Regions from separate parts of the Streptomyces sp. NPDC047841 genome, predicted to be linked through region 2. Evidence: riboswitches for the same ligand, from Rfam matches in the RefSeq annotation. Region 2 holds a riboswitch; the other holds the start of a gene.
The links. Region 2 has a riboswitch for glycine ahead of gcvP (aminomethyl-transferring glycine dehydrogenase). Riboswitches for the same ligand answer to the same signal wherever they lie in the genome.
Positions count from the first base shown of each region.

Region 1: linked by a shared signal. The riboswitch ahead of gcvT (glycine cleavage system aminomethyltransferase GcvT) and the one ahead of gcvP (aminomethyl-transferring glycine dehydrogenase) in region 2 are both predicted to bind glycine.

Region 1 is NZ_JBEYRP010000022.1:37,719-48,040, forward strand. It holds gene AB0947_RS31730 (L-serine ammonia-lyase) at 1-865, opposite strand, end outside; gene glyA (serine hydroxymethyltransferase) at 928-2,193, opposite strand; gene gcvH (glycine cleavage system protein GcvH) at 2,208-2,585, opposite strand; gene gcvT (glycine cleavage system aminomethyltransferase GcvT) at 2,723-3,841, opposite strand; glycine riboswitch at 3,997-4,092, opposite strand; gene AB0947_RS31750 (AAA family ATPase) at 4,272-4,940, shown strand; gene AB0947_RS31755 (enhanced serine sensitivity protein SseB) at 5,007-5,798, shown strand; gene AB0947_RS31760 (enhanced serine sensitivity protein SseB C-terminal domain-containing protein) at 5,995-6,780, shown strand; gene AB0947_RS31765 (ABC transporter permease) at 7,130-8,128, shown strand; gene AB0947_RS31770 (ABC transporter substrate-binding protein) at 8,165-9,937, shown strand; gene AB0947_RS31775 (ABC transporter permease) at 10,010-10,322, shown strand, end outside.
Region 2 is NZ_JBEYRP010000062.1:4,695-15,016, reverse strand. It holds gene AB0947_RS41840 (mannose-1-phosphate guanyltransferase) at 1-347, shown strand, start outside; gene AB0947_RS41835 (DUF881 domain-containing protein) at 478-1,386, shown strand; gene AB0947_RS41830 (small basic family protein) at 1,383-1,715, shown strand; gene AB0947_RS41825 (DUF881 domain-containing protein) at 1,721-2,584, shown strand; gene AB0947_RS41820 (FHA domain-containing protein) at 2,775-3,605, shown strand; gene AB0947_RS41815 (MerR family transcriptional regulator) at 3,650-4,387, shown strand; gene AB0947_RS41810 (bifunctional nuclease family protein) at 4,473-4,946, shown strand; gene AB0947_RS41805 (MerR family transcriptional regulator) at 5,206-5,889, shown strand; gene AB0947_RS41800 (DNA polymerase IV) at 5,968-7,458, shown strand; gene AB0947_RS41795 (PRC-barrel domain-containing protein) at 7,380-7,751, opposite strand; glycine riboswitch at 7,871-7,965, shown strand; gene gcvP (aminomethyl-transferring glycine dehydrogenase) at 8,140-10,322, shown strand, end outside.

The DNA.
Region 1 (10,322 bases), on a different contig from region 2:
CGTTCGTGGGCGCGGTCACCACACGGCCGCCCGCCGCGTTCTCCTCGTTCACCGCCATCGCGTAGAGCGTGATCCACTCCATGGCGTGCGCCAGCGGGTCGCCCTCGGCGCGCAGCTGGCGGGCCGAGACGGCCGCGCGGCGGCGTACCTTCAGACCGCCCGGCAGGATGCCCTCGCGGGACATGCCCCGCTGCACGCACTCGCGCATCACCCGCCAGATCTCCAGCAGGCCCGCGCGGATCTCCTCCTCGGTGCGCCAGGCCCGCTCGTTCTCCAGCATCAGCGAGGAGATCGACAGGCCCGTCTCCCTCGTCAGGCGCAGCAGCTCGTCGCCCGTGCGGAACGGGTACTTCAGGACCGTGTCGTCCAGCTTGATCCGGTCCGCGCCCACCGCGTCCTCGTCGACGACGAAGCCGCCGCCCACCGAGTAGTACGTCTTGGTGAGCAGTTCCTCGCCGTCGGCGTCGTAGGCCCACAGCGTCATGCCGTTGGCGTGGTACGGCAGCGCCTTGCGGCGGTGCAGCACCAGGTCCCGGTCGAAGTCGAAGGCGATCTCGTGCTCGTCCAGGAGCCGGATCCGCCCCTGCGTCTTGATCGCCTCCACGCGCGCGTCCGCCGTCTCCACGTCCACCGTGCGCGGTGAGTCGCCGGTCAGGCCGAGCAGGACGGCCTTGGGGGTGCCGTGGCCGTGCCCGGTCGCGCCCAGGGAGCCGTACAGCTCGGTGCGGACGGCGGCGGCCTGCTCCAGCAGGCCTTCGTTGCGCAGGCGGCGGGCGAACATCCGCGCCGCGCGCATCGGGCCGACCGTGTGGGAGCTGGACGGACCGATGCCGATCGAGAACAGGTCGAAGACCGAGATGGCCACGGTCACTCCTCAAGACAGCAGGGGGGTGGTGGGGCACCCTCGGCGGGTGCCCCACCGGGGACTTACTTGTTCAGGCCCGGGTACAGCGGGTGCTTGTCGGCGAGCGCCTTCACGCGCGCCTTCAGGGCCTCGGCGTCGTAGGACGGCTTCAGCGCCTGCGCGATCACGTCCGCGACCTCGGCGAAGTCCTCGGCCGTGAAGCCGCGGGTCGCCAGGGCCGGCGTGCCGATCCGCAGACCCGAGGTGACCATCGGCGGCCGCGGGTCGTTCGGGACGGCGTTGCGGTTGACCGTGATGCCGACCTCGTGGAGCCGGTCCTCGGCCTGCTGCCCGTCCAGCTCGGACGCGCGCAGGTCCACCAGGATCAGGTGCACGTCCGTGCCGCCGGACAGCACGTTCACGCCGGCCTCGCGGGCGTCCGGGGCCGTCAGGCGCTCGGCGAGGATGCGGGCACCCTCCACCGTACGACGCTGGCGCTCCTTGAAGTCCTCCGAGGCCGCGACCTTGAAGGACACCGCCTTGGCCGCGATCACGTGCTCCAGGGGGCCGCCCTGGAAGCCCGGGAAGACGGAGGAATTCAGCTTCTTCGCGAAGTCCTTCCTGGCGAGGATGATGCCGCCGCGGGGTCCGCCCAGCGTCTTGTGGGTGGTGGAGGTGACCACGTCGGCGTACGGCACCGGGTTCTCGTGCAGACCGGCCGCGACCAGGCCCGCGAAGTGCGCCATGTCGACCCACAGGTACGCGCCGGCCTCGTCGGCGATCCGGCGGAACCCGGCGAAGTCCAGCTGCCGCGGGTACGCCGACCAGCCCGCGATGATCACCTTGGGGCGGTGCTCCTTGGCGAGCCGCTCGACCTCGGCCATGTCGACCAGGCCGGTCTCGGCGTCCACGTGGTAGGCGACCACGTCGAACTGCTTGCCGGAGAAGTTCAGCCGCATCCCGTGGGTCAGGTGGCCGCCGTGCGCCAGGTCCAGGCCGAGGATGGTGTCCCCGGGCTGGGCCAGCGCGAAGAGGGCCGCCTGGTTCGCGGAGGCGCCGGAGTGGGGCTGCACATTGGCGTACTCCGCGCCGAACAGCTCCTTGACCCGGTCGATGGCGATCTGCTCGGCGACGTCGACGTGCTCGCAGCCGCCGTAGTAGCGGCGGCCCGGGTAGCCCTCGGCGTACTTGTTCGTCAGGACCGAGCCCTGCGCCTCCATCACCGCGAGCGGCGCGAAGTTCTCGGAGGCGATCATCTCCAGGGTCGACTGCTGGCGGTGCAGCTCGGCGTCGACCGCGGCGGCGATCTCCGGGTCCAGCTCGTGCAGGGGCGTGTTCAGGACAGTCATACGGCTACGACTCCTCAGCCGGCGGAAAAGGCGGTGTACTCGTCGGCGGAGAGCAGGTCGGCCGGCTCCTCCGCGACGCGCACCTTGAACAGCCAGCCACCCTCGAAGGGGGCGGAGTTCACCAGCGACGGGTCGTTGACGACGTCCTCGTTGACCTCGGTGACCTCACCGCTGACCGGCGAGTACAGGTCGGACACCGACTTCGTCGACTCCAGCTCGCCGCAGGTCTCGCCCGCGGACACCGTAGAGCCGACCTCGGGGAGCTGGACGAAGACGACGTCACCGAGCGCGTTGGCCGCGTGCTCCGTGATGCCGACCGTCGCGACGCCGTCCTCGGCGGCCGACAGCCACTCGTGCTCCTTGCTGTAGCGCAGCTGCTGGGGGTTGCTCATGGCCTGAATTCTCCTGTACACGCGAGGGTGCTGATGACGGGGGACTGCGAAAACCGCTGGTGAGCGGGCGAATGTGCGCAGCGTCACGCCCCGGCCACGGGACCGGGGTCCCCGGCGGGCGCGACCGCGCCCAGTGTCTACTTCCGGCGCTTGTAGAACGGCAGCGCCACGACCTGGTACGGCTCGTGGGTGCCCCGGATGTCCACGCCGACGCCCTCGGCGCCCGGCGCCGCGTGCGCCGCGTCGACGTAGGCCATGGCGATCGGCTTGCCCAGAGTGGGGGAGGGGGCGCCGGAGGTGACCTCTCCGATCACCTTGCCGCCGGCGACGACGGCGTACCCGGCGCGCGGCACCCGGCGGCCCTCGGCGACCAGGCCGACCAGGACCCGCGGCGGGTTCTCCTGGGCCCGGGCGGCGGCCTCGGCGAGCGCCTCGCGCCCGACGAAGCCGCCCTCCTTCTCGAACTTGACCACGCGGCCGAGCCCGGCGTCGAACGGGGTGAGGGAGGTGGTCAGTTCGTGCCCGTACAGCGGCATGCCCGCCTCCAGGCGCAGCGTGTCCCGGCAGGACAGCCCGCACGGGACCAGGCCCGCGCCCTCGCCCGCCTTGGTCAGCGCCTGCCACAGCTCGACGGCGTGCTCCGGCGCGACGAACAGCTCGAAGCCGTCCTCGCCGGTGTAACCCGTGCGGGCGATCAGCGCCGGGACGCCGGCGACCGTGCCCGGCAGGCCGGCGTAGTACTTCAGGCCGTCGAGGTCGGCGTCGGTGAGGGACTTCAGGATGCCGGGGGACTCCGGGCCCTGCACGGCGATCAGCGCGTAGGCGTCCCGGTCGTCGCGGACCTCGGCGTCGAAGCCCTCGGCGCGCTCGGTCAGCGCGTCCAGCACGACCTGGGCGTTGGAGGCGTTGGCCACGACCATGTACTCGGTGTCGGCGAGCCGGTAGACGATCAGGTCGTCCAGGATGCCGCCGTCGGCCCGGCAGATCATCGTGTAGCGGGCGCGGCCGACGCCGACGGAGGCGATGTTGCCGACCAGGGCGTGGTTCAGGAACGCGGCGGCCTGCTCGCCGGTGACGGTGATCTCGCCCATGTGGGAGAGGTCGAAGAGACCGGCCCTGGTCCGCACGGCGAGGTGCTCGTCGCGCTCGGAGCCGTAGCGCAGGGGCATGTCCCAGCCCGCGAAGTCGGTCATCGTCGCACCGAGCGCGCGATGCACGGCATCGAGCGCGGTGTGGCGGAGTTCAGTGCTGCTCATCGGACGGTCGTCTCCCAAGGCGAGCGGACAGGCGAGGATCGTTCCTCCCCATCTGTCATCGGAACCTGAGAGGTTCGCCACGACCGCCACGGGGACGACCACGGCTTGCACCTTGGGTGGAGCCACTGACACAGCGGCCCGCTTTTCAGATGTGCCTCGCCCGCGCGGTAACGGGGCCTGAGAGATTCAAGGGAGGGACTTGCTCCTTCGGCGTCCCAGCCCGGGGCTGGGAACTCTCCCGCGCGGATTCAAGCGGCCGGTATGCAGTTGGCGGGCACATCATTGCACGCCGCTCCCCGCCCATCCAGAGCGTGCTCCTTGTGACCGGGTTGTGGCAGAACGCACACGAACCCCCTACCGTTGCCCATTACCTTCTCTTTACACAGAACGGGCATGGGGATGACCGAGCCCCCTGGGGAGGACGATCACGGTGAACAGGACATCGGCCTACGCCGCCGACGCCGGCATCGCGGTGCCGGGACAGCCCTCCGCCCCGGCCCGCGACCGCCGCGCGGACCGTCCCGCCCCGGTCGTCCGCGACCTGCGCGACCGCGCGGGCCGCAGCCCGCACGCCCTGCTCTTCGACCCCGGTGACCTGGTGGTGATCACCGGCCTGCCCGGCAGCGGCAAGTCCACCCTGATGCACCGCGCGGTCACCGGCCACCGCGTCGACTCCCAGGACACCCGCGACCGCTGGGACGCCCGCGCCCCCCGCCGCGTCCCCTACGCGCTCTACCGCCCCCTGGTCCGCCTCGCCCACTACGCCGCCCTGCGCAGGGCGCTGCGCACCGGCGAGGGCGTCGTCGTGCACGACTGCGGCACCCAGCGCTGGGTGCGCGCCTGGCTGGCCCGCGAGGCCCGGCGCCGCGGCGCCACCCTGCACCTGCTCCTCCTCGACGTCAGCCCCGACACCGCCCGGGCGGGCCAGCGCGAGCGCGGCCGGGGCGTCTCCCGCTACGCCTTCCGCCGCCACCGCCGCACCACCGCCCGGCTGCTGCGCGCGGTGGAGAAGGGGGAGCTGCCCGCCGGCTGCGGAGCGGCGGTGCTGCTGGACCGGGACGCGGCGGACGTCCTCGGCCGGGTCGGCTTCGCGCGGTGAGGCACCGTCACGGCCACCCGCTAGCCTTCTTGCTCCCAGCAGTGGTTCCCAGCAGGCGGTAGGCACATGGACTTCCCGGCGGACGTTCCCGCGGACTTCCCGGCACAGGCGCACCCCCACCCGCACGGCGGTTGGCCCGGCAACGAGCTGGAGGAGGTGCTGTCGGCCTCCCTCGGCATCCCCTCGGCGGGCGGCCGGATCGTCGAGGTCCTCGGGCGCAGCTTCCTGTGGATACCGCTGCCCAACGGCGGGGGCCCGCACAGCGGCCCGCTGGACCTGCCGACGCTGGAGATCGACGGCCAGGTGTACGTCCCGGTGTTCAGCTCCGAGGAGCAGCTGCGCCAGGCGACCGGTCCCCATATGTCGTACACCATCGCCCCCGCCGTGGAGTTCGCGCGCGGCCTGCCGCCGCAGGCGGGCATCGCGGTGAACCCGGGCGGTGTGGTCGGCATCCCGCTGCCGCCCGACGCCGTGGCCGAGCTGTGCCGCGCCGGCCGCACCCCGCTCGACGGGCCCGGCACCGGCGGCCGGGTCCGCCTGTTCGAACCCGACTGGCAGGACGACCCGGTCGACTTCCTCGCGGCGGCCTCCGCCGAGTTCGCGGGGACCGGCGTGGTGCTCACCGCCCGCCGCTGCCTGGCCGTCATCGAGACGGCCGACCCGGTGATGTTCGTGGGCGTGGAACTCTCCCAGTGGGAGGGCGACGTCCGGAACCTGCCCCTGGACGCCCTCGGCCGGGCCCTCGGCACGGTCCCGGTCACGTGGCCGGTCAACCTGATCCTCATGGACGTGGCCGAGGACCCGGTCTCCGACTGGCTGAAGACGAACGTCCGGCCCTTCTACCAGTACGGCCACTGAACGCACCCGGAGGGCGCGGGGCCGCATCCGGTATGCGGCTCCGCCGCGGAGCGCGGCCGGCCACGGACGACCCGCACCCGCGTACGAACCCAAGGCCCCGAGCCGCTGGGCGCTTAAGCTGTCTCCAAACGCGGGGCACGGAGTAGAAGGGCCGGTACAACAGGTGAGCGCGAGCCACAGCGGCAGCGTCGAGCACATGCTGCGCCAGGTCACCCCGGGACGCTACGACGCCTACGAGGCCCTGCTCCGCGCCCTCGCCACCCCCTCCTCCGGCCAGATCTGGATGCTCCTGTGGCACGGCCAGGCCGGTTCCCCGGACGCCCAGTACGGGGACATGGAGGTGGACGGCTGTCACTACGCCCCCTGCGTCACCTCCGCCCAGGAGCTGTCGGCCAGCGGCTGGAACCGTTCGTACGAAGTGGTCGACGGACTGGACGTGGCCCGCACCCTCTACCCCGACCACTACGGCCTCTGGCTCAATCCGCACTCCCCGGGCGGCGGTGTCGGCATCCCCTGGCTGGATCTGCGCCGCATCGCCACCGGCCTGGACCGCCAGCCCGCCGGCCCGCTCCGCCTGTCGGAGCCCGGCATCGAGATCCCGCAGTTCTACGCCCTGCTCGCGCAGAACGCGCACCGCACCCCCGCGCTGCGCTCCCTGCGCCGCGCCTGGGTCCAGCCCGCGCTCGGGGCGCCGTATCTGGCCATCGGCCTGGACGTGTACGAAACCTCGCCGGCCGCGGTCGACTCGGTGCGCGCGATGATGCAGCAGTCCATCGGAGCGGTCCCGGAGGGGCTGCCGGTCTCGACGGTCGCGATGACGGACGGCTACGACCCGGTGGTGATGTGGATGCGGGCCAACGCGCGCCCGTTCTACGACCGCGAGGCACACGCCCCCGCGCCGCGGCCGCAGCTTCAGGCACCGGTCCCGCCGCAGGCCCCGGCCGGCGGGTACGGCTACCCGCCCGTGCACGGCGGTTACTGACAACCGGACGGCTCGGCAGGCTTTCTGAGTCCGGGTCGCAGATTTCACACGGGCGACACACTTCTGCGCGCGTAGACATCGCCCGATCGCCCCGAACCGCGTAGATTCACCGTTCTGTCCCAACTGGCCCACGTCCGATGCCCGTTACCCACTGATCGGATAACGGAATCCCCTGGACTGCATCACGGTTGCGCATACTTTCGCCGTCAGCTCTGGCGGGTGATCGCGAAGACGCTGAAGACTCCCGACTCAGACATGAGGTTGAGACCTCATGCTCGATGGCAAGTCGACAAAGCCGCAATCCGCGGCAGTTCAGGCCGGTCACCACCGGCGAGAGGGGTCGCTCACCGTGACCGCACCGATCGAGACCACCGGGGCGGCAGCCGAGGCACAGCCGGAGGCTGTGCTGGAGGGTGCCGGTAAGGGGCAGATCGAGGGTCGTTCCCTGGGCCAGATCGCCTGGACCCGGTTCAAGAAGGACAAGGTCGCCGTCGCGGGCGGCGTCATCGTCGTCCTGCTGATCCTCGTCGCGATCCTCTCGCGCCCCATCCAGGCCGCGTTCGGGCTCGACCCCAACGCCTTCAACCAGGACCTGATCAGCCCGGACACCTCGCTGCCGAAGGGCAGCTTCGGCGGCATCAGCGCGGATCATCCGCTCGGCGTGGACCCGAAGTTCGGCCGGGACATCGCCACCCGCGTCCTGGAGGGCTCCTGGGTGTCGCTGGTGGTCGCCTTCGGCGCCACGGTCCTGTCCAACGTGATCGGCGCCATCATGGGCGTGATCGCGGGCTACTACGGCGGACGGGTTGACTCGATCATCAGCCGGCTGATGGACACGTTCCTCGCCTTCCCCCTCCTGCTGTTCGCCATCTCCATCTCCGCCACCCTCCAGGGCGGCGCGTTCGGCCTGGACGGTCTGCCGCTCCACCTGAGCGTGCTGATCTTCGTCATCGGCTTCTTCAACTGGCCGTACCTGGGCCGGATCGTCCGGGGCCAGACCCTCGCCCTGCGCGAGCGCGAGTTCGTCGACGCCTCCCGGGGCATGGGCGCCAAGGCCCCGTACATCCTGTTCCGGGAGCTGATGCCCAACCTGGTCGGCCCGATCATCGTCTACTCGACGCTGCTCATCCCGACCAACATCCTCTTCGAGGCGTCCCTGAGCTTCCTCGGCGTCGGCATCCAGCCCCCGCAGGCGTCCTGGGGCGGCATGCTCCGGGAGGCGGTCAACTTCTACCAGGTCGACCCGATGTTCATGATCGTCCCTGGTCTCGCCATCTTCATCACCGTCCTGGCGTTCAACCTGCTGGGTGACGGTCTCCGCGACGCTCTCGACCCGCGCAGCCGCTGACGCCTGCCGCGGAGAGCCCGTAAATTTTTCCGATCAATGGAGGGGAAAGCGCCCATCATGCGAAGGTCAGCGCTGGCCGCGATCGCGGCCATCGGCTCCGCCAGCCTGCTTCTTGCAGGTTGCAGCAAGGCCGATGACAACAAGAACGAGAACGGCACCAAGTCGGCCGGGGCCAACGCCGCGACCAAGGGCGTCGTCAACGCGTCCGACAAGAAGGGCGGCACGCTCACCTACGAGCTGTCCGACGTCCCGGACTCGTTCGACCCGGGCAACACGTACTACGCGTACATGTACAACCTCAGCCGGCTGTGGGCCCGCCCGCTGATGACCTTCAAGCCGGGCGCCGGCCAGGAGGGCAACACCCTCGTCCCGGACCTCGCCGCGAGCAAGGGCGTCCCGAGCGACGGCGGCAAGACCTGGACGTACAAGCTGCGTTCGGGCCTGAAGTACGAGGACGGCTCGCCGATCACCTCGAAGGACGTCAAGTACGCCGTCGAGCGCTCGAACTTCGCGCGTGACGTGCTCTCCCTCGGCCCGAACTACTTCCAGCAGTTCCTGGCCGGCGGCGACAAGTACAAGGGCCCGTACAAGGACAAGAGCGACAAGGGCCTGTCCTCCATCCAGACCCCGGACGACACCACGATCGTCTTCCACCTGAAGCAGGCCTTCCAGGAGTTCGACTACCTGGTCGCCGCCCCGCAGACGGCCCCGGTGCCCAAGGCGAAGGACACGGGCGTCGACTACGTCAAGCACATCGTCTCCTCGGGCTCGTACAAGTTCCAGAGCTACGCGGAGGGCCAGCAGGCCGTCCTCGTCCGCAACGAGAACTGGGACGCGAAGACGGACCCGCTGCGCAAGCAGCTGCCGGACAAGATCGTCGTCAAGCTGAAGGTCAACCCGGAGACGATCGACAAGGACGTCCTCGCGGGCAACGCGATCGACCTCGGCGGCACGGGCGTCCAGGCCGCGACGCAGGCCCAGGTCATCACCGACCCGTCGAAGAAGGCCAACACGGACAACACCTACGGTGGCCGCCTGGTCTACATGGCGATCAACACCCAGGTCGCGCCGTTCGACAAGGCCGAGTGCCGCAAGGCCGTCCAGTACGCCATCGACAAGGTCTCGGTGCAGACCGCCGAGGGCGGCCCGATCCGCGGTGAGATCGCCTCCACGGTCCTCCCGCCGGACATCCCGGGCTACGCCAAGTCCGACGTCTACGCCACCACGGACAGCAAGGGTGACGCGGCCAAGGCCAAGCAGCAGCTGAAGGCCTGCGGCAAGTCCTCGATCTCGACGAACATCTCGGCCCGTTCGGACCGTCCGCAGGAGATCGACGCCGCCACGGCGATCATCAACTCGCTGAAGAAGGTCGGCATCAACGCCACCCTCAAGCAGTACCCGTCCGGCAAGTACTTCACGGACTACGCCGGCGTGCCGAAGTTCACCAAGAAGCAGAACATCGGCCTGGAGATGATGCAGTGGGGCGCCGACTGGCCCTCCGGCTACGGCTTCCTGCAGCAGATCCTGAACGGCAAGGCGATCAGCCAGTCCGGTAACACCAACCTGTCGCAGTACGACAACAAGGACGTCAACGCCCAGCTGTCCAAGGCGATCGGCACTCAGGACACCAACGAGCGCAACAGCCTCTACACGCAGATCGACAAGAAGGCCATGGACGACGCCGTGCTCGTCCCGCTGACCTACTTCAAGGTCCTGCTGGCCCGCCCGCAGAACTACACCAACCTGGTTTCCACGGCGGCCTTCAGCGGTCAGTACGACTACCTCAACATCGGCGTCGCGTCGAAGTAGCAGCCCCGGAAGGCAGGTGAAGGCATTGGTGCCCGCGGGCTTCGCGGCCCGCGGGCACCAGCGCCGATCCCCGTGATCTCGTACATCCTCCGCCGGACGTTCGCGGCAGTGATCCTGCTGCTGGTCGTCTCCGCGGTCACCTTTGCCATCTTCTTCCTGCTGCCACGGCTCGCCGGCCAGACAGCGGACCAGCTGGCGCAGCAGTACATCGGCAAGAGCCCGTCGAAGGCGGACATCGTCGCGGTCAAGCACAACCTCGGTCTGGACCAGCCCGTCTACGTCCAGTACTGGCACTTCATCAAGGGGATCGTGGCCGGCGCCGACTACAACCTCGGGCCCACCACGGTGCACTGCGACGTACCCTGCTTCGGCTACTCCTTCAAGG
Region 2 (10,322 bases):
ACGGCACGGCCGCCTTCGTACGCCTGATCGGGCTCGTGGCGCGGACCCAGCTCACGCTGAGCCAGATCGACGCCCGGATCCCGCGGGCGCACGTCCTCAAGCGGGACCTGGCGACGCCGTGGGCCGTCAAGGGCCTGGTGATGCGCCGGGTCGTCGAGGCGGCGGGGGACCGCTCCGTCGACACGACCGACGGTGTGCGGGTCGTGGAGACCGACGGGCGCTGGGTGATGGTGCTGCCCGACCCGGCCGAGGCGGTTACCCACCTGTGGGCGGAAGGGCCGGACGACGCCTCCGCGCAGGCCCTGCTGGACGAGTGGGCGGCGGTCGTGGACAGCGCCGGCCGGTGAGCGTGGGCGGCTGAGAACGGCAAAACCCGCGGCACGCGTGCGTGCCGGACAAGTGTCCCCAAGGGGGCCTGTCCGGCACGCCGGTGGGGCCGTTCGGAGGTACTGCTCGCGACATGCGACGATGTGCGGCATGCCGCAGCAACCCCCCGTTCGGAGCAGCCCGACGCGGCCGCAGCGCCCGGACGCCTCCATGTCGTTGATCACCAACGTCATGGACCACAGCCTCGACGACGGGTACGCCGAGGCCGCCGCCCGCAGGAAGTCCGAGGGCGAGGGCGGCCTGCCGAAGACGCTCCGGGCCAAGCTGGGCCTGGCCGCCGGCCTCGTCCTCGCGGCGCTCGTCGTGACCGTGGGCGCGGCCCAGGCGCGCGTGGCGGCGCCCGTGGTGGCCAAGGAGCGCCAGGAACTGATCGACCGCATCGACAGCGAGACAGCGGCCGCCGACAAGCTCGAAAGCACCGTCGACACCCTGCGTGACGATGTGAGTGCGCGGCAGCGGGCGGCCCTGAAATCGAGCGGGGGCAGCGCCGAGGCGGACCTGGTGGGTCTGTTGTCGGGTGCCACCGCGGTGCACGGTCCCGGTGTCAAACTCGTCGTGAACGACGCCAAGGAGGCGAGCGGCGGCGGGGGCGGGGCCAACCCCCGGGAGACGTCGGGCTTCTCCGACACCGGCCGGGTACGGGACCGTGACATGCAGCGCGTGGTCAACGGGCTGTGGGCCTCCGGGGCCGAGGCGATCTCCGTCAACGGGCAGCGGCTGACCGCCCTGTCCGCGATCAGGGCGGCGGGTGACGCGATACTGGTCGACAACAGGCCGCTGGTGCCGCCGTACACGGTGCTGGCGGTGGGGGACGGGGAGAGGCTGAGCACCAGGTTCCAGAACAGTGCCGACGGCCTGTATCTGCATGCCCTGGAGGAGAACTACGGCATCCGCGCCACCATCTCCACGGAGGGCGAGGTCCGGTTGCCCGCCGCACCCAGTGTGATCGTACGCACAGCACAGCCGAAGTCCGAGAAAACCGAGAAGGGCACATCGTGATCGCCGTACTGGGCCTCGTCGTGGGAGTCGTGGCCGGCCTGTTGGTCCGGCCCGAGGTTCCGGCGGTCGTCGAGCCGTATCTGCCGATCGCCGTCGTGGCGGCGCTGGACGCCGTCTTCGGTGGTCTGCGGGCCATGCTCGACGGCATCTTCGACGACAAGGTGTTCGTGGTGTCGTTCCTGTCGAACGTGGTCGTCGCCGCCCTCATCGTGTTCCTCGGTGACAAGTTGGGCGTGGGCGCGCAGCTGTCCACGGGTGTCGTCGTGGTCCTGGGTATCCGCATCTTCTCCAACGCCGCGGCGATCCGGCGGCACGTGTTCCGGGCGTGACACCGATGAGCGAGCAGAACGACAGCAACGGCGGCAACGGCCGCGACGACCAGCCGGAGAACCGGTTGCGCAGGGAACTGCCGGCGGAAGTGCCCGCGCCCGCGCCCGAGGCCGGGCAGCCGTCCGCCGGCGAGCCCCAGCAGCCGTTGACGGGCCGGCAGCGGCTCGTCAAGGGGCTGTGGCCGCCGCGCTTCACGCGTGCCCAACTCATCGTGGCGGTGCTGCTGTTCGGCCTGGGTTTCGGCCTGGCCGTGCAGGTGGCGTCCAACAGTGACAGCGACGGCGCGCTGCGCGGGGCCCGCCAAGAAGATCTTGTGCGCATCCTCGATGAACTGGATTCGCGTACTCAGCGTCTTCAGGACGAGAAGCAGGGACTCGACAAGCAGCGTCAGGAGTTGCAGAGCAGCTCCGACCAGGCCGCGGAGGCGCGCCGGCAGACCGCCGAGAAGGAGAGACAACTCGGCATCCTGGCGGGCACCGTGGCGGCGCAGGGTCCCGGCATCACCATGACGATCGAGGACACGAAGGGGACGGTCCAGGCGGACATGCTGCTCGACGCGATCCAGGAGCTGCGCGCGGCCGGTGCGGAGGCGATCGAGGTCAACGGGGTGCGGGTGGTGGCCGGCACCTACTTCACCGACTCCGGCAAGAGCGTGAGCGTCGACGGGAACAAGATCAACGCCCCCTATCGTTTCAAGGTCATCGGCAAGCCGCAGGACCTCGAGCCCGCGCTGAACATCCCGGGAGGCGTGGTGCAGACTCTGGAGAAGGAGCAGGCCACGGTGACCGTCGAGCGGTCGGACAAGATCGTCGTGGATGCCTTGCGACAGGCGAAGCGGCCTGACTACGCTCGGTCGTCCTCCCAGTGAACCGGCGGTGCATGGTGGCCGTCCGGCAGGGGCATGAGGTTGCGGGGGGTCGGCGCACCGAAGGGGTGGTGCGTGGTGGAAACTGTCTGGTGGATACGGACGTTGTGAGAATGTCCGGCTCGGCCGGTGTAGGCAATCAGGGTTCGTCCTGCCCCACGGGCGGGTCTGTTTCGGTCAAGGGGAATCGCCCGTGAAGTTGTTTGCGAAGTTGTTCGGCAAGAGCGCGCGAGAGGGCAGCGACAACGCGACCGCTCGTCATCGCGCACAGCCTGACGCGGAGGGCCAGCGCCCGCTGTTCCGGGACCAGGTCGCTGGTCCGGGCGGTGACATTTCGGGAGGTCAGGGCGCGGCGTCTGTTGACCCTGCCCAGTCCGGCGGCATAGGTTTCGGGCAACCGTCAACCTCAGGTACGGGTGGAGGGTTCGCCCCCGGCCCGTACGCGTCCAACGCCCCGGCGGGGCAGCCGCGGCAGGAGGATCCGTCTATGTCGGTCCTGGTATGTACGAGGTGCGGTAACCGGAACGCGCAGAACGCCCGGTTCTGCTCCAACTGCGGGGCGCCGCTGCGTCCCGGGCTGACGCCCGAGCGGGCCTCCGAGACGACGTCCACGATCTCGATCTCGGGCCTGGAGGCCTACGACTCCGAGGCGACCGGCCAGACGCCGCTGCCGATGCTCTCCCCGGAGGCGCAGGCCGCGGTGGACGCGCTGCCGTTGGGCTCGGCGCTGCTGGTGGTGCGCCGGGGGCCGAACTCGGGCAGCCGCTTCCTGCTGGACAGCGACCTGACCACGGCCGGCCGGCACCCGCAGAGCGACATCTTCCTGGACGACGTGACCGTCTCCCGGCGCCACGTGGAGTTCCGGCGCTCCCCGGACGGCTCCTTCACGGTGGCCGACGTGGGCAGCCTGAACGGCACGTACGTCAACCGGGAGCGCATCGACCAGGTCGCCCTGTCGAACGGCGACGAGGTGCAGATCGGCAAGTACCGGCTGGTGTTCTACGCGAGCCGGCAGGGCATCTGACCCGCCCCCGGACCGACGTCCGGGGGGACCCCCAGGGAAGGTCCATGCTTCAAACACCGAGCGGCGGTGCCGGAAGCGGTACCGCCGCCAGGGACAGTGGGCTGATGAGCATCGGCACGGTGCTGAACGTGCTGCGCGACGAGTTTCCCGAAGTCACCATCTCCAAGATCCGCTTCCTGGAGTCGGAGGGACTCATCGAGCCGCAGCGGACCCCGTCGGGGTACCGCAAGTTCAGCGCCGGGGACGTCGAGCGCCTCGGTCACGTCCTGCGGATGCAGCGGGACCACTACCTGCCGCTCAAGGTGATCCGTGAGCATCTGGACGCCATGGAGCGGGGTGAGGCCGTCCCGCTGCCCGTGGTGGGCCGCCAGCGCACCGCGGAGGAGGCGCCCGCGCGCGTGGAAGGGCCGACGGTGGCCAGGATCGGCAGGTCCGAGCTGCTGGCCGCCGCGGACATCGACGAGAGCGACCTGAAGGAGTGGGAGTCCTACGGGCTCCTCGCTCCGCTGGAGGACGGGGCGTACGACGCCGAGGCCGTCACCGTGGCCTCGCTCATCACCGAGCTGGGCCGGTTCGGGATCGAGCCGCGCCACCTTCGGGTGATGAAGGCCGCCGCCGACCGGGAGGCGGGCCTGGTCGACCAGGTGGTGGCCCCGCTCAAGCGCCACCGCAACCCGCAGACCAGGGCACACGCCGAGGCCCGTACGAAGGAGCTGGCGGCCCTGACGGTGAGGCTGCACGCGGCCTTGGTGAAGACCGCTCTCGGCGTCCGGCTGCCCTGAGACGGCGGGCCGGGGAGCGGCCGGATCGGGCACCTGTTCCCGGCCCGACTACCCAAACGTCCCGGGCACGGCCTAGGGTTGCTGTGTGAACGAGCTCGATGTCGTAGGTGTCCGGGTCGAAATGCCCTCCAACCAACCGATCGTGCTCCTGCGCGAAGTGGGAGGCGATCGTTACCTCCCCATCTGGATCGGGCCGGGGGAGGCGACGGCGATCGCCTTCGCCCAGCAGGGCATGGCCCCCGCGCGACCGCTGACCCACGACCTGTTCAAGGACGTGCTGGAGGCCGTCGGCCAGGAGCTGACCGAAGTGCGCATCACCGATCTGCGGGAAGGTGTCTTCTACGCGGAGCTGGTGTTCGCCAGTGGGGTCGAGGTCAGCGCCCGCCCCTCCGATGCCATAGCGCTCGCCCTGCGCACCGGAACGCCGATCTACGGCAGTGACACGGTGCTGGACGACGCCGGCATCGCCATTCCGGACGAGCAGGAGGACGAGGTGGAGAAGTTCCGCGAGTTCCTCGACCAGATCTCGCCCGAGGACTTCGGCACCAGCAGCCAGTGAGTCCCGGGACCCGCCCGTCCGCCCCGGTGTTGCCGGGGCGGACGGCGGCCCGGCACGGTCCGCGCCCCGGCAATTGCCTCCGGCCAGTGAGAGCGTCCTACGGCCCCCCGCCAGCGCATTCGGCTAGCCTTTCCCCGCGGTGGGACACGGGAAACCACTCCTTGGGTGATTATCACTCGGCGTGCCGAGTGTGGCGATCGTTGACGCACCCCTGGTGACTGCCTACCGTCGAGAAGGCAGGTCAAGGACGGAGGTCGGCGTGAGAACGAGCGGCGACGGTACGGCTGGGGGTGCCCCCGGACGCGGTTTCGGGGAGAGCGGTCCGTACCCGCCCCCGAGCTCGCGGCCGCGATCCGGCGGGGGTCATGCCCATCCCGGCAGCGCGGTGGAGCAGGCTCCGCAGCTGCCGACGGCGGTGCCGAACGGCGGAGGGGTGGCGTCCATGGCGTCCGAGGAGATCGGCTACCGCGGGCCCACGGCCTGCGCGGCTGCCGGCATCACCTACCGGCAGCTCGACTACTGGGCGCGCACCGGTCTGGTCGAGCCCAGCGTCCGGCCCGCCTACGGGTCGGGCACCCAGCGTCTGTACAGCTTCCGGGACGTCGTCGTCCTGAAGATCGTGAAGCGGTTCCTGGACACCGGGGTGTCCCTGCAGAACATCCGCACGGCCGTCCAGCACCTCAGGGAACGCGGTTTCCGTGACCTGGAGCGGATGACCCTGATGAGCGACGGCGCCACCGTGTACGAGTGCACCTCGCCGGACGAGGTCCACGCCCTGCTCCAGGGCGGTCAGGGGATCTTCGGCATCGCTGTCGGCGTGGTGTGGCGGGACGTGGAAAGCGCCCTCTCCCAGCTGCACGGCGAGCGCATCGACACGGGCGAGACCCTGGTCGGGCACAACCCGGCGGACGAGCTGGCGCGGCGCCGCAACCGGGCGGTCTGACGCCGAGTCCGACCGCCGGACCAATCCCGGGGTTCCCAGGCCCCCGGATTGTCAGTGCCGTGGTGCAGCATCGGGGATGTGAGAAACGCGCCCACGATCCTGCATCTCGACATGGATGCCTTCTACGCCTCGGTGGAGCAGGCGTCCAAGCCGAGCCTGCGCGGGAAAGCGGTGGTCGTGGGCGGGCTCGGACCGCGCGGGGTGGTGGCGACCGCGTCGTACGAGGCACGGGTGTTCGGGGTCCACTCGGCGATGCCCATGGCCCAGGCGCGCCGGCTGGCTCCCAACGCGGCGTACCTGCTGCCGCGCTTCACCCTGTACCGGACGATCAGCGACCAGGTGATGGCGCTGCTGCGGGAGCTGTCACCGCTGGTCGAGCCGCTGAGCCTGGACGAGGCGTTCGTGGACCTGGAGGCCGGGGCAATGGCCTGGGACGGGGAGTCGGCGCGACGGACGGGGGAGAAGCTGCGCGCGGACATCCGGGCGGTCACCGGGCTCACCGGGTCGGTGGGACTCGCCGCCTCCAAGATGCTCGCGAAGATCGCCTCCGAGCAGGCGAAGCCGGACGGCCTGCGGCTGATCGAGCCGGGCACGGAGCGGGCGCTGCTGGCACCGTTGCCGGTGCGCACCCTGCCGGGCGTCGGACCGGCGACCGGGGACCATCTGCGCCGGGCCGGGATCACCACGGTGGAGGAGCTGGCGGAGGCCGGCGAGGACGAGTTGGTCCGGCTGCTCGGCAAGGCGCACGGTCAGGCGCTGTACGCCATGGCGCTGGCGCGGGACGAGCGGCCCGTGGTGGCCGAGCGGGAGGCTAAGTCGGTGTCCGTGGAGGACACGTACGACGTGGACATCCACGACCGGCTGCGGGTCGGCCTGGAGGTGCGGCGGCTGGCCGACCGGTGTGTAGGGCGGCTGCGCGAGGCCGGGCTGTCGGGGCGGACCATCGTGCTGAAGGTGCGGCGGTACGACTTCTCCACCCTGACCCGCTCCGAGACGCTGAGGGGGCCCACCGACGACCCCGTGGTCATCCGCGAGGCGGCGGCGCGGCTGCTGGACTCCGTGGACACCACGGGCGGGGTGCGGCTGCTCGGGGTGGGGGTGTCCGGGCTCGCCGACTACACGCAGGAGGACCTGTTCGCGCAGGCGAGCCCGGTGCCCGTGGCGGAGGAGCCGGAGAAGGGTGCGGTGGAGGCCGTCGTGGAGCGGGCGGAGCCCGTCGAGCGGGAGTGGCGGGCCGGGCAGGACGTGCGCCATACGGAGTACGGGCACGGATGGGTGCAGGGGAGCGGGCTGGGGCGGGTGACCGTGCGGTTCGAGACGCCCCAGTCCGCTCCGGGGCGGGTGCGGACGTTCTTCGTCGACGATCCCGCGCTGGCGGGCGCCGAACCGTTGCCGCTGGTCACGGAGCCCGGCCCGCCCGGCCGTCCGGGGCCGCCGAGCAGCGACCCGCACGGCGGGGCTCCGGCCCGGACCCCGGAAGGAACCGCGGGTCAGGGCTCCTCCGACCCCGCCAGCTTGCCGAAGTCGCGGTCCGGGACCTTGGGGGGTGGGGCCACGTCGAGGCCGTAGTGGTGGTAGAGCTGCAGTTCCTGTTCGGGGGAGAGGTGGCGGCCCACGCCGAAGTCGGGGGCGTCCTTGATCAGGGCGCGCTCGAAGGGGACGTGCAGGGTGTCGTCGACCAGTTCGCTGGGCTCCAGGGGCACGAAGGCGTCGCGGGAGAACAGGCCGGTGCGTATGGCGGCCCACTCGGGCACGCCGGTCGCGTCGTCCAGGTACACCTCGTCGATGGTGCCGATCTTGGTGCCGTTGCGGTCGAACGCCTTGCGGCCGATCAGGTTGCGTGGATCGATGTCGGTCTGCACGGTTCCTCTCCCTCCACGTGGTCGCACCTCATCCGTAAGCACTACGAAAGAGCACATTCAAGGAGGCGGCCACTCGAAGACCCCGGCGTTGACCTCGCTGGTAGGCTGACAGCGGCTGCTGACCCCGTGCGGGAGAGTCCTCCGACCACCTCGGAGGCGCCGAAGGAGCAAATCCTCCCCGGAATCTCTCAGGCTCACGTACCGCACGGACGAGGTCACTCTGGAAAGCAGGGCGGATGTCGACGGCTTCCGCCCTCACCGACGGGGAAAGCCGGTGCCCGCGGGCGTCCGGTGAAGCTCTCAGGTCGAGATGACAGAGGGGGAGGCCGTCGGGGTGCCCGCGCCGTGGTGCCCCTCGCAGGTCGCGTCAGACCAGGAGGCCTCCGCAATGACCGCCCATCGCATTCCGCTCTCCGAACTCGAAGCGGGCACCCCGTTCGAGCAGCGCCACATCGGGCCCGACCAGGAGGCGCGGGCCAAGATGCTCGCGCAGGCCGGCTACGGCTCGCTCGACGAGCTGACCGCCGCGGCGGTGCCGGATGTGATCAAGAACGCCGATGCCCTGGACCTGCCGGGCGCGCGTACCGAGGCCGAGGTGCTCGCCGAGCTGCGCTCGCTCGCCGACCGCAACCAGGTCCTCGGCTCCATGATCGGCCTGGGCTACTACGGCACCTTCACGCCGCCCGTCGTCCTGCGCAACGTCATGGAGAACCCGGCCTGGTACACGGCGTACACGCCGTACCAGCCGGAGATCTCCCAGGGCCGCCTGGAGGCCCTGCTGAACTTCCAGACGATGGTCGCCGATCTGACCGGCCTGCCCACCTCCGGCGCCTCCCTGCTGGACGAGGGCACCGCCGCCGCCGAGGCCATGGCGCTGTCCCGGCGCATGGGCAAGAACAAGAAGGGGCTGTTCCTGGTCGACGCGGACGCGCTGCCGCAGACCATCGCGGTGATCGAGACCCGCGCCGAGCCGACCGGCGTCGAGGTCGTCGTGGCCGACCTCGGCGACGGCATCCCGGCGGACATCGCCGAACGCGAGATCAACGGCGTGCTGATCCAGTACCCGGGTGCCTCGGGTGCCGTACGGGACATCAAGCCCCTCATCGACCAGGCGCACGAGCTGGGCGCCCTGGTCACGGTCGCCGCCGACCTGCTCGCGCTGACCCTGCTGACCTCGCCGGGCGAGCTCGGGGCGGACATCGCCGTCGGCACGACCCAGCGCTTCGGCGTGCCGATGGGCTTCGGCGGCCCGCACGCCGGCTACATGGCCGTGCACGAGAAGTTCGCCCGCAGCCTCCCCGGCCGGCTCGTCGGCGTCTCCGTCGACGTCGACGGCAACAAGGCCTACCGCCTGGCGCTGCAGACCCGTGAGCAGCACATCCGCCGCGAGAAGGCCACCAGCAACATCTGCACGGCCCAGGTGCTGCTCGCCGTGATGGCCGGCATGTACGCCGTCTACCACGGGCCGGAGGGCCTGCGGACCATCGCCCGGCGCACGCACCGGTACGCCACGATCCTCGCCGAGGGCCTGAAGGCCGGCGGCGTGGAGATCGTCCACGGCGCGTACTTCGACACGATCACCGCGCGCGTGCCCGGCCAGGCCGCCGCGGTCGTCGCCGCCGCCCGGGAGAACGGGGTCAACCTGCGGCTCGTCGACGCCGACCACGTCTCGGCGGCCTGCGACGAGACCACCAACCGGGCCCAGCTGGCCGCCGTCTTCGCCGCCTTCGGTGTCGAGGGCGACATCGAGGCGCTGGACGGGGGCGCCGAGGACACCCTGCCCGAGGCGCTGCTGCGCACGGACGCCTACCTCACCCACCCGGTCTTCCACCAGCACCGCTCCGAGACCGCGATGCTGCGCTACCTGCGCAAGCTGGCCGACCGCGACTACGCGCTCGACCGCGGCATGATCCCGCTGGGCTCCTGCACCATGAAGCTCAACGCGACCACCGAGATGGAGCCGGTCACCTGGCCGGAGTTCGGGCAGCTGCACCCCTTCGCGCCCGCCGAGCAGGCCCAGGGCTATCTCACGCTCATCCACGAGCTGGAGGACCGCCTCGCCGAGGTCACCGGCTACGACAAGGTCTCCCTCCAGCCGAACGCCGGTTCCCAGGGCGAACTGGCCGGTCTGCTCGCCGTACGCGGCTACCACCGCGCCAACGGCGACGAGCAGCGGACCGTGTGCCTGATCCCGTCCTCCGCGCACGGCACCAACGCGGCCAGCGCCGTGATGGCCGGCATGAAGGTCGTCGTCGTCAAGACCGCCGAGGACGGCGAGATCGACGTCGAGGACCTGCGCGCCAAGATCGAGCAGTACCGCGACGAGCTGGCGGTGCTGATGATCACCTACCCGTCCACGCACGGGGTGTTCGAGGAGCACGTCGCCGACATCTGCGCCCAGGTGCACGAGGCGGGCGGCCAGGTGTACGTCGACGGGGCCAACCTCAACGCGCTCGTCGGCCTCGCCAAGCCCGGCCACTTCGGCGGTGACGTCTCCCACCTGAACCTGCACAAGACGTTCTGCATCCCGCACGGCGGCGGCGGTCCGGGCGTCGGCCCGGTCGCGGTCCG